Regions from separate parts of the Cupriavidus sp. OTU4054 genome, predicted to be linked through region 1. Evidence: riboswitches for the same ligand, from Rfam matches in the RefSeq annotation. Region 1 holds a riboswitch; the other holds the start of a gene.
What was found. Region 1 has a riboswitch for cobalamin ahead of AAHB16_RS07405 (TonB-dependent receptor). Riboswitches for the same ligand answer to the same signal wherever they lie in the genome.

Region 1 (5,435 bases):
CATCGCTGACCGCGGCCGTGGAACAGGGGTGGCGCGCGGTAGACGGATTGGTCGCGGTCGGCTGACCGATCGCCTACCTGACTAGCTGACCTTCCGTTTCAACCGTCGGTAGCCCACTACGATGCCGCTGACCGACATCGCCGCGCCGATCAGCGACAAGATCCACATCACCACGTCCCACGCGGGCCGGTAGCGCAATAGCGCATTGAAATCCCAGCTGTGCGCCGCATGAAACAGCCATCGGTAGAGCCGCCGGTTGTTGTCCGAGCGGCCGGCCACGAGGCCCGTGGACGGGTCGATATAGGCCCATGTGCGCGCCGCATCGTCGAACCGTACGCGCAGTACCGGCAGCGCGCGCGGCGCGTGATGGCGGTACCAGTACAGATCGTCCTCGTGCTGGAGCGTGCCGTCCACGACGTGAGCGTCGGGCACCAGCATTGCCGCCGCGCGTACCAGTTCGCCCAGCGGCCACGTCACGGGCGCGCCCGTGGTCGCGTCCAGCGTATGCGTGCGGCCAAGGCTGTCGCCAGCCAGCACCTGCGCACGTCCGGCGACCCATATCATGCGGAGCTCGCGCGCATCGGGCACGCGGGCCGCGATCTCGCGCCATGCGGGTTCCGGAAAGCTCGCCGCGCCATGGCCCGCATAGCGCTGCTGCGCGGCCTCGTCGAACGCCCGCGCGTTGAACCACTGGTTCGGATTGACCGACAGCCAGCCGCTCACGAGCCAGAACACGAGGAACAGCGCACCGGCCAGTCCGGCCACGTGGTGCCACGCCATCCATCCGTGATAGGGCGACACGCCGCCCACGTTCCCATGCGCAAAGCGGCGCCGCACGCGCAGCCGCAGAATGCCGATCCAGATTCCCGTCAGCGCTACCACCACGCACGGCCCCGAGGTCCACAGCACGACCTGCCGCCACAGCGGCGGATCCTTGCGGATGGGCGTGAAGTACAGCCAATGCGGCACGGACCCGAGCCAGTTCCAGAAGCGCTCGGCGCGATGCGTATCGCGCATGACCTCGCCGGTCCGCGCGGAAACATAGAGTTCGGTACCGAGGCCATCGTCGATGGCGATGCGATGCAGCGGCCGCCATGCGTTGAGGCCGTTCGGCACGGTCCACTGGTCGCGCTCGGCGGTCTCTATCCACCGCGACGAAGCATCGGGCACATCGGCAAATCGCGCCGCGATCGCGCGCGCGGTTTCCGCATCGACGCGCTCGATCCGCGTGCCATCCGTCGCGTCGACCGTATGCGGCCGCCCCTGGCGGTCCACGATGCGATAGACCGCGCGGTCGCCAGCCATCTCGAGGCGCAGGCTGCGGGGAAACGTGCCGATGCCGGCCGTCAGCAATGCGGCGTTTGGCGTAACGGAGGGCGGCGCGGCCATGCCAAGCGGCGGCAACCCGGCCATGCGTTCACCGTCCGTCAGCGACGGAAACGCGACGTACATCATGACGACGCCCGACACGAACCACATCGCGATCAGCACGCAGCCGGCAATGCCCATCCACCGATGGATCAGATAGAGCCAGCGGCGCAAGGTATGCCACATGCGTCAGAAGTAGAAGTTGGCCGACAGCTCCGCCGAGCGCGGCCGGCCAAGCAGCCATTGCTGGCCCCCGTTGGCCACCGCCTCGGCATAGTCGCGATTGAACAGGTTGTACACGCGCAGCGAGAGCGCGGCCTGCTTCGTCACGCGCCACGACAGCACCGAATCCACGACGGTATAGCTCGGCACGCGCACCGTGTTCGCATTGTCGGCGTAGCGGCCGCCGACATAGCGCAGGCCCGCGCCGAATTGCCACCGCGGCAGGAACGCCCACGTCAGCCATGCATTGGCCGCCTGCTGGGGGGCGCTCGTCGGGACGTTGCCCGCGCGCGAGACCAGTCGGCCGCCGACCGATTCGTTGAAGTCCTCGTACCGCGCGCGCAGCACCGTGCCGTTGACGTCGAGCCGCAGTCCACGCACCACCTCGATGCTTGCCGACGCTTCCAGCCCGCGCGACGACTGCTCGCCGACCTGCTGCACGATCGTGGGGTTCAGCGGATCGCGCGAGAGCAGGTCGTTCTTGCGGATCTCGTACGCCGCGAACGTCCATTCGCCGCGCTTGTTCCAGAACGACTGCTTGACGCCCACCTCGGCCTGCCTGCCCGTGGCGAGATCGAAATTGCGCTGCGCATCGGACGTGGTGACCAGCGCGCCGAGCGGATCGGTTGCCGTCGCGTACTGCGCGTACACGGCAAGGTCCGGCGTGAACTGGTACACCGTGCCCGCGCGCCATGTGGTGTTGGCGAAGGTCTTGTCCCAGCCCGTGCCGGCGATCAGATCGTTACGCGTGAAGTCGGCATGGTCGAAGCGCACGCCGCCGATGATCGACCATTGCTTCGTCAGCGCAATGCGATGCTCGCCGAACAGCGCGTACTGCGTGGTGTGCGTGCGGTAACGCGGCGTGGTGAACACGCCCGGCGGGCTGAAGAATATGCCGGGGTTGAAGTTGTACGCATCGACGACCGACGACCCGCCATACGGCGAGTTGTTCGTGTGCGTGAAGTTGATGCGGTTGACGTCGAAGCCGACCGTCGTCGTATTGTCGAGACCGAACAGCCGGCTCTTAATGGTCAGGTCCGCGCGGTCGCCCACCTGTTCCTGGTCGTGCAGGATCTCGAGGTAGTCGGTGCGGCGCACCTGTCCCGTCGCGGGCAGATAGGTGTAGGTCTCGCTGTCGCGCCAGTGACGCTGGCTCGTCAGGTAGTAGAACTGGTTGCGCACCGTGACACGCTCGTTGGGCGTCCATTCGGCGGCCAGCCGCGTCCAGCGGTCGCGGTACGTGATATCGGCATCGGCGACGTTGTAGTTCTTCTTGCGCAGCGAGCGATCGAGGCTGCCATTGACGAGCGGCGTACCGAGGTACTCCATCGGATGCTGGCTGCCATCGTCGTACGAGAGCGTCAGGTTGAAATCGCGCGAGACGTCCAGGCGGACAGCCGCGGAGACCATGAGGTTGCGCGAGTCGCCGCGATCGACCCAGCCGGCCGAGCGGTTATACGCGGTGGCAAAGCGGTAGGACAGGTTCTCGTTGACCGTGCCGCCGCTGTCGAAGGCCACGCGCGCGGTCTTCTGCGAGCCGCCGGTAATCTGGAGCTCGTTCTGGATGGGACCCGAGAACGGCTTCTTGGGTACGACGTTGATCACGCCCCCGATCGCGCCTTCGCCGTACATCACGGAGGCCGGGCCGCGCAGGATCTCGATACGGTCGGCCGACCAGGTGTCGAACGGGAACGTGACCGTGCCCGCGCCCACATAGAGCCGTGTGCCGTCGTAGAGCTGCATGACCGAGCCCTGGCCGGCAAAGCCGCGCGCGGCGAGGGCGGTGCCGCCGTTGCCCGGCGCCGGGTTGGCCGTAATGCCGGTGGCGCGCGTCACGGCCTCGCGCACGGTCTGGTCGCCGCGCTCGCGAATGGTTTCGCCGGTCAGTACTTCGACGCTGGCGGGCGTTTCCATCGGTGTGAGGCCCAGGCGGCTGCCGGTGGTTTCCGGCGTCGTCAGCGCGAGGCCGGGATAGGCGGACTCGCTGACCACGACCGCGGGCAATGCCGCATCCTGCGCCGCGGCGTTCTGCGGAAGCTGCAGCGCGGCAATGACGCCCAGCGACAGCGTGGAGACGGCGAGCCCGCGTGGCTGCGCGGCGAATGGGTACCTGCGGGGATCCCGGCAGGTGGGCATGGCCGCGCGCGGGCGGCCTATTGCCTGAACGGCGTGAATGGCGTGGCGTTTCATCGAATGCCGGGCGACCCCGCCCGTGCGGTCTGGAACGATGATGACCACAGGCCGGTATCCGGGCTTGCAGGCTGGGTCCCATGTGGGTCCCGGGATAATCGCCGCCTTCCCGCGCGGTGATTTGCCGTACAGTGACTGCCGTCCGCGATCGACGCGGCCAGCGTGGCGATATCCTGATCCTGCTTACCGTTGCGGGGGCAGCACAGGCATTACCGTTTGGCCTGAGGGCAAAGACGGTTCACCTGTTTCCCGTTTAACCCATGCAAAAACGGCATGGGCACCTGCAATCGCTGATCGCGTGCGGTGCATTAGCGCGCGATTGGCGCGCATTGTACTGGGATGCAGACGTTTTGCGTGGGAATTATTGAGGCGCCGCGCCGTGGGGGCAAAAGAGCAGGCGGGCGCCGGGTCCTACGAGGTCATTGATGCCGCGTCGCGAATTTCTGCAGCAGGCGCCCGAATTCCGCGAATTCGGTATCGGAGAACGCCTTTAACCGTTCATTGAGCACTTCCGGCGCAATCTCGGGAATCTGCTCGGCCACGGCTCTTCCCTTGTCGGTCAGTTCCAGATTGACCACACGGCGATCGTCGATACTGCGGCTGCGGGCGAGGAGACCTTTCTCTTCGAGCTTGTCCAGCATCCGCGTCATCAGGCCGCTGTCGATGCCGAGCATCTTGCTGATTTCGAACGGGGTGGAGGCGGCCCCCCGCATCAGCGTCATGAGAATGCCCATTTGCTGGCCATTGATGTCGAGCGGACGCAATGCGCAGTCCATTTCCATCAGCAGGCAATTTCGGGCCTTGTTTAAGTGAAAGCCAATGCTCTGTGTGAGCAGAAAGTTATCCCTGTTGTAGTGTTTCACGGCGTCATCCCCTGAGGTCAAAGGCGGATTTTCTTCTGATCGACCTCGAATTGATGAACCGGGCCGCTATATCAGATTGTGACCAAACGGTTTGGACGGCGGACCGCCAGACGTTGTCACGCTTGACGATGGCATCCGCGACAGCATCGTCACGACTATTTTGATCGTGACTTTAAGAAAAGTGAATTAAATTTTATTGTGATACGTATTAGATACAATTTAACTGGCGATTTTGTTGACTTAAGTGCATTCCCCCCGAATGGGTGAATAATCGAAATTTAATGTTTGGACATAATGAGAATATCTTATCTGTGCCGTTTGCCAGATGATTCGGGAAAACCCGCGCCCGCCATTCCGGGGTACGAAATATGCGGGGCGCGGGTCGCTCACACCTGGATCAAATCGCCGGCGCGGCCGGGAAGTCCAGCGTGGTGTCGTTGACGCGATTGATCATATTCGTGAACAGGATCGCGCTGATGGCCTGAATCGCTTCCACAATCTGGCGGTCATCGTAACCGGCCGCCTTGACGCGCTCGACCGTTGCCGCCGGCACCGTGCCACGCGTGCTGACGATTTCCACCGCGAAATGCACCAATGCGTCGATCCTGGCGTCGTCCGGGAAGCTGCCCCGGCGCAGTTGCTGGGTCTGCTCGACCGTATAGCCGGACATCTTGCCGGTCAGCGTATGGGCGGCCAGGCAATAATCACATTCGCTGACTTCGCTGACGGACAGGTTGATGGCCTCGAGTTCACGGGCGGACAGCGTGCCTTGCTTGAGCACCTGGCCGGTGC
Region 2 (5,435 bases), on a different contig from region 1:
GACAGTGTTTCCAGATGTATCACTTCATGAGTTTTTCGGTGATGAAGCGCCATTCGGCCGGCGTCACCGGCGTGATGGACAGGCGATTGCCGCGGCGAAGCACGACCATGTCCGCGAGCGCGTCGTACTCGCGCAACGCGGGCAGCGCGATCAGCGGCGTCTTCTTCACGAAGCGCACGTCAACGAGAGACCAGCGCGGGTCTTCCTGCTTCGATGCCTTGTCGTAGTAGTCGCTCTTTGCGTCGAACTGGGTCGGGTCGGGGTAGGGGGCCGAGCAGACCTCGGCCAGTCCCGCGATGCCGGGCTCGGGGCAGGACGAGTGGTAGAACAGCACGCCGTCGCCGAGGCGCATCTGGTCGCGCATGAAGTTGCGCGCCTGGTAGTTGCGGACGCCGGTCCAGGGCAGCGTGCCCTTGGCGGCGAGGTCGTCGATGCTGGCTTCGTCGGGTTCCGACTTCATGAGCCAGTACTGGCGGGCGCGAGTGGTCACGTGAGCGGTCACGTCAGGGATGCGGAAAAGGAAAAAGGCAGTGGTTTCGTGAAAAACCACCGCCTTTTTTGGGGGTCCCCGCCTCGGCCGCTAGATCGGCATCCTGAACCCAAGTGAGGTTCAGAGTGGCTGCGGAAGTCGTATTTCGGGTACATCACCCACTCAGGGAGTCCAGGCTTGGCCCAGACTATGAATGCGGCGACGCGCTCGCCCACACGACATGATCCCGCACCATGCAATGCATATCGGTTCAAGGAATTATGACCTTCACGAACCAGGCAGGGAAACTGTCAAACGTCTGACTTTCGACAAATCTATCGTATGTCAGACGTTTGCCGTTTCTTCAAAGGATGGGATGAGAACGGCGGCCCGGCACGGTAACCTGGCCATTTTCTGCTCCCTGCATTCACTTCGCTGACCGCGTCGTGGCTGCGTCGAACAGTGGCTCCACTATACACCGCGCTGCGGGCCATACCAAGTCCGTCCTGCCGTATGGTTACATTTTCCGCGGCGCAGTACACCCAACCACACTCGGGATATCGGTACGGCGCGATGAACTTCAAGGCTCACATGCCAGAAAAATTCAGCGTGCCGGTCAGCGCGAATCCGTGCCGACATGCGCGTATTGCCGCAATGCTTCGTCCGCGCGTTCGTTGAGTTCGCGAATACGCGCGCGCACCGCATCGACCGGTATCGTGCCATCCTCGTCCTGCTTGCGACGCAGGGCGAGCAGGTCCGACGCGATGCTGATCGCGGCCATCACCGCGACGCGCTCGACACCCTTCGCGGCCACGTTGCCCTTGAGCTTGTTCATCTGCGCATCGACGAGCGCAACGGCTTCCAGCAGCGCCGCTTCGTTGTCGGGCGCGATGGCGAACCGGTACGGCTGGCCGGCGATGGTGAGTTCCACTTGCTTGTTGCTCATGCATGTTCTCCGGGAGCCCGTTGTGTGCCTGGCGTGCCTGCCGTGCCCGCGGTGGCCGTCGCGCCGCCGTCGCCGAGCAGATCGAGCTGGCGCGCGTCGCTGGCGGTCGGCAGCTTGTCCAGGATCGACTGGATGCGCAGCTGCGCTTCCTCGATCTTGATATTGAGCAGTTCGCGATCGGCGGCCATGGCCTCGCGCTCGCCGCGCAGCTGGCTCGCTTCGTTCTGCAGGCGGTCGATCTCCGCGCGCAGCCGCTGGTTCTCGGCCGCCAGCGTGTCCGCGTGATGGAGTACGCGCCCGATCTTGGCAGCCAGTTGTTCAAGTTCAGTGAGCATAGTTGCCTGAGGTCCGGTTTTGAAGTCGGCGATTTTTTGCGTCGGTGTTCCGGATTCTAGCCGAATGGTGGACGCATTCCACCTGCGATGCCACGTCGGCCAAGCCGGGTCTGACCGGCATCGCGCGCGGAAGTTGCATCGGATGCGGGGGAAATGCCAGTTAACGGCACGCATCGTGCCGCATTGACGCCATCTGTGAAACTCCCTACACTCGCGCACGTTCCAGGTGCTCGCCCGGCCGATTCATGCGTCCGGGCAGTTCAACGGGAAACAGGGAGCCAGCGCCGGCAGCAAGCCGGAGCCAGCCAACCTGTGCTGCCCCCGCAACGGTAAGCGACCGCGAACATGCCATATGTTCGCAGGGCTGTCCGGAAGCCACTGCATGCGCCATGCATGCGGGAAGGCGGCCGGCCTGATGTCGTCAGCCCGGATACCGGCCTGAACGCGGGCGCGCGCGCAAGTGCCGCCACTTCGCCAAACGGTCCGCGGGGGAACGGGCCTGGCACATCCACATCCCATCCTAGAAATGCGTGTATCGCTTCAACGGACCGCCGCGGCTCCCATGCCCAAGGTACGTCCATCCATGGCCGCCTGCAGGGGCGCGCTGATCTCCCTCGCCACCCTGAGCGCGACGGCCGCGCATGCGCAGGCCAGCGACGGCGGCGCTTCGCGCCAGCTCGATCCCATCGTCGTGACCGCTTCGCGCACCGCGCAGGCCGTCTCCGACGCGCTGCCCCATACCACGGTCGTGACGCAGGAAGACATCGTCAACTCGCAGGCGCCCGACCTGCGCAGCCTGCTGCGCAATCAGGCCGGCGTCGAGTTCGCGACCAACGGGGGCCTTGGCGCCAATACCACGCTGTTCATGCGCGGCGCCAATTCGAACCAGGTACTGATCCTGATCGACGGCGTGCGCGTCGCGGGCGTCAGCGGCGGCACCGCGCAGCTTGCCAATATCCTGCCGGACCAGATCGACCATATCGAGGTCGTGCGCGGCAACGTATCGGCGCTGTACGGCTCCGACGCCATCGGCGGCGTGGTGCAGATCTTCACCAAGAGCGGCGCGGGCCAGGCCCCCGCCGGCAACGCGTCGGTGGAGTACGGCACCTACAAGACGCGGCAGGCTACCGCCGGTTACGGCGGACAGATCGGCGACACGTCGTTCAACGTGACGGGCTCGATCATCAAGTCCGACGGATTCTCGTCGATCAACGTCGATCAGTGGCGCCGCGACAATCCGCGCGTGCCGACCACGCGCGGGCCGAATCCGAACGACAACCCGTACGAGAACCGGAGCGTGTCGGGCCAGCTGCGGCACAAGTTCAGCGCGGACTGGGACGCGGGCGTGGCCGCCTATTATTCGAACAGCCAGCTCTCGTACGACAGCTCGAGCTCGACCGGCCGCTCGACCGACGACCTGCGCATGGACAGCGAGCTCTACACGCTGTCCGCATTCGTCAACGGCCGGGTCACGCGGGACTGGACCACGCACGTCAAGGTGGCGCAGAGCCAGGACCGCAGCGAGGGCACGAAGAACGGGCTGTTCGACAGCCTCTTCAACACGCGCACGCGCCAGGTCAACTGGCAGAACGAATACGCGCTGACGGCCGGGCACAAGCTGCTGTTCGGCACCGATTACCTGCAGCAGACGCTGGCCTCGAGCGCGTACGGCGCGCCGTCGCGCAACGTGTTCTCGGTGTACGGCGGCTATGAAGGCCGGATCGGCCGCAACCAGATCCAGCTGAACGTCCGGAACGACCATTACTCGGACTTCGGCAATCAGGCGAGCGGTTTCGCGGGGTATGGCTTCAACGTGACCGAGGCGCTCAAGCTGATCGCCAATGTCAGCAACGCGTTCCGCGCGCCGACGTTCAACGAGCTGTACTACCCCGGTTTCGGCCAGCCGAACCTGAGCCCCGAGCGCGCGAAGTCGGCCGAGGTCGGCGTGCAGTACGACACCGAGCAGACGGGCCTGCTGCGCGTAACGGCGTTCGAGACGCGCTACGACAACCTGATCGTCTCCACGGCGGTGGGCGGCGGCCTGTTCCTCGCGCAGAACGTCAACAGCGCGAAGGTGCAGGGCGTGGAAGCATCGTGGCGCGCCACGGTGTGGGGCACGGACCTCGGCGCGGCGGTGACGTTCCAGAATCCGACCGACGAGACCAACCACACGCAGCTCGTGCGCCGCGCGCGCCGGCACGCCTCGCTGGACGTGGGCCGCAATATCGGCCCCGTGCGGCTGGGCGGCGAATGGCTCGTGTCGTCGGCGCGGCTCGACAACGGCTCGCGCACGCTCGGCGGATACGGTATCGTGAACCTCACTGCCCGCTACAACATCACCAAGGAATGGTTCGTCGCCGCCCGCGTGGAAAACCTGTTCGACAAGAACTACCAGCTCGCGTATCCGTACAACACGCAGGGCAGGGCGGGCTACATCACGCTCGGCTGGCGGCAGAAGTGACGGGGCGCCATGGCTGAGTTCCGGCGCGCGCTCGCGATCTGGCTGGCCCTCGCCATGGCGGGGCTCGGCGTGTTCGCGCTCTCGCTGGCGCTCGGCAGCGTGCCGCTCGACGCGGCGCAGCTGTGGGCCGCGCTGACGGGCGCGGACAGCGGGACGGCCGGAGCGATCGTGCGGGAGCTGCGGCTGCCGCGCGCGATGGCCGCGTTCGCCTGCGGCGGGCTGCTCGCGCTCTCGGGCGCGCTGATGCAGGTGCTGCTGCGCAATCCGCTCGCCGAGCCGTACGTGCTCGGCGTATCGGGTGGCGCGGCCACCGGCGCGCTGCTGGCGATGCTGACGATGGCGCCGCTGTGGAGCGTGCAGGCCGGCGCGGCCGGCGGCGCGCTGTGCTCGATGGTGCTGGTGGCGACGCTCGCGCGGCGCGACCTCCTGCATCCGCAGGTACAGGGCGGGCATCACGAGGCCGGCGCGCGCCTGCTGCTCACGGGCGTGATCATCGCCGCGGGCTGGGGCGCGCTGATCACGCTGATTCTTGCCGTGGCGCCCGAGTCCCGGCTGCGCGGCATGCTGTTCTGGCTGACGGGCGATCTCGGCGGGACCGCGAGCTACGCCGCCGCGCTGGGCACGCTCCTGGTGTCCATGGCCGTGGTGATGCCGATGGCGCGCTCGCTCAACGTGATGCTGCTGGGCGAGACCGTGGCGCAGGCGCTGGGCGTGCACGTGGGCCGCGTGCGGGGCATCACGTTCCTGGTGGCGTCGTTCGCGATTGCCGCGGCGATCACGACCGCGGGGTCGATCGGCTTCGTCGGCCTCGTCGTGCCGCATCTGGTGCGGCTGGCGTGGGGCAACGACCAGCGCTTTCTGCTGCCGGCCGCGGTGTTGCTGGGCGGAACGCTGCTGATGGCCGCCGATCTGATCGCGCGGACGGTGATCGCGCCCGCGCAGTTGCCGGTGGGCGTCATCACCGCGCTGCTGGGCGTGCCGACTTTCCTCTATCTGCTGTTGCGGAGGCCACGATGAGCCCGTCTGCCGACTGGATGCTGCCGCGTGCCGAATGTCCGCGCCTCGTGCTGGACGATATCCGGCTGCGCGCGGGCGCGCGCGTGCTCGTCGATGGGCTGGGCCTGACCGTCGGCGCGGGCGAACTGTGGGTCGTGGTCGGACCCAACGGCGTGGGCAAGTCCACGCTGATGGGCGTGCTGGCCGGCCTGCGTGCCGCGGACGGGG

Region 2: it holds a riboswitch for cobalamin, as region 1 does, so the genes downstream of both, AAHB16_RS21645 (TonB-dependent receptor plug domain-containing protein) here and AAHB16_RS07405 (TonB-dependent receptor) in region 1, are expected to answer to the same signal.

The regions. Positions count from the first base shown of each region.
Region 1 covers NZ_JASATF010000004.1:203,546-208,980, reverse strand. Annotated here, with positions in the region: gene AAHB16_RS07415 (NAD(P)-binding protein) at 1-65, shown strand, start outside; gene AAHB16_RS07410 (PepSY-associated TM helix domain-containing protein) at 82-1,554, opposite strand; gene AAHB16_RS07405 (TonB-dependent receptor) at 1,558-3,726, opposite strand; cobalamin riboswitch at 3,813-4,080, opposite strand; gene AAHB16_RS07400 (MarR family winged helix-turn-helix transcriptional regulator) at 4,200-4,643, opposite strand; gene AAHB16_RS07395 (carboxymuconolactone decarboxylase family protein) at 5,041-5,435, opposite strand, start outside.
Region 2 covers NZ_JASATF010000019.1:122,731-128,165, forward strand. Annotated here, with positions in the region: gene AAHB16_RS21625 (EVE domain-containing protein) at 20-460, opposite strand; RNA gene ssrS (6S RNA) at 562-778, opposite strand; gene AAHB16_RS21635 (cell division protein ZapA) at 1,086-1,415, opposite strand; gene AAHB16_RS21640 (hypothetical protein) at 1,412-1,750, opposite strand; cobalamin riboswitch at 1,957-2,206, shown strand; gene AAHB16_RS21645 (TonB-dependent receptor plug domain-containing protein) at 2,334-4,211, shown strand; gene AAHB16_RS21650 (FecCD family ABC transporter permease) at 4,221-5,228, shown strand; gene AAHB16_RS21655 (ABC transporter ATP-binding protein) at 5,225-5,435, shown strand, end outside.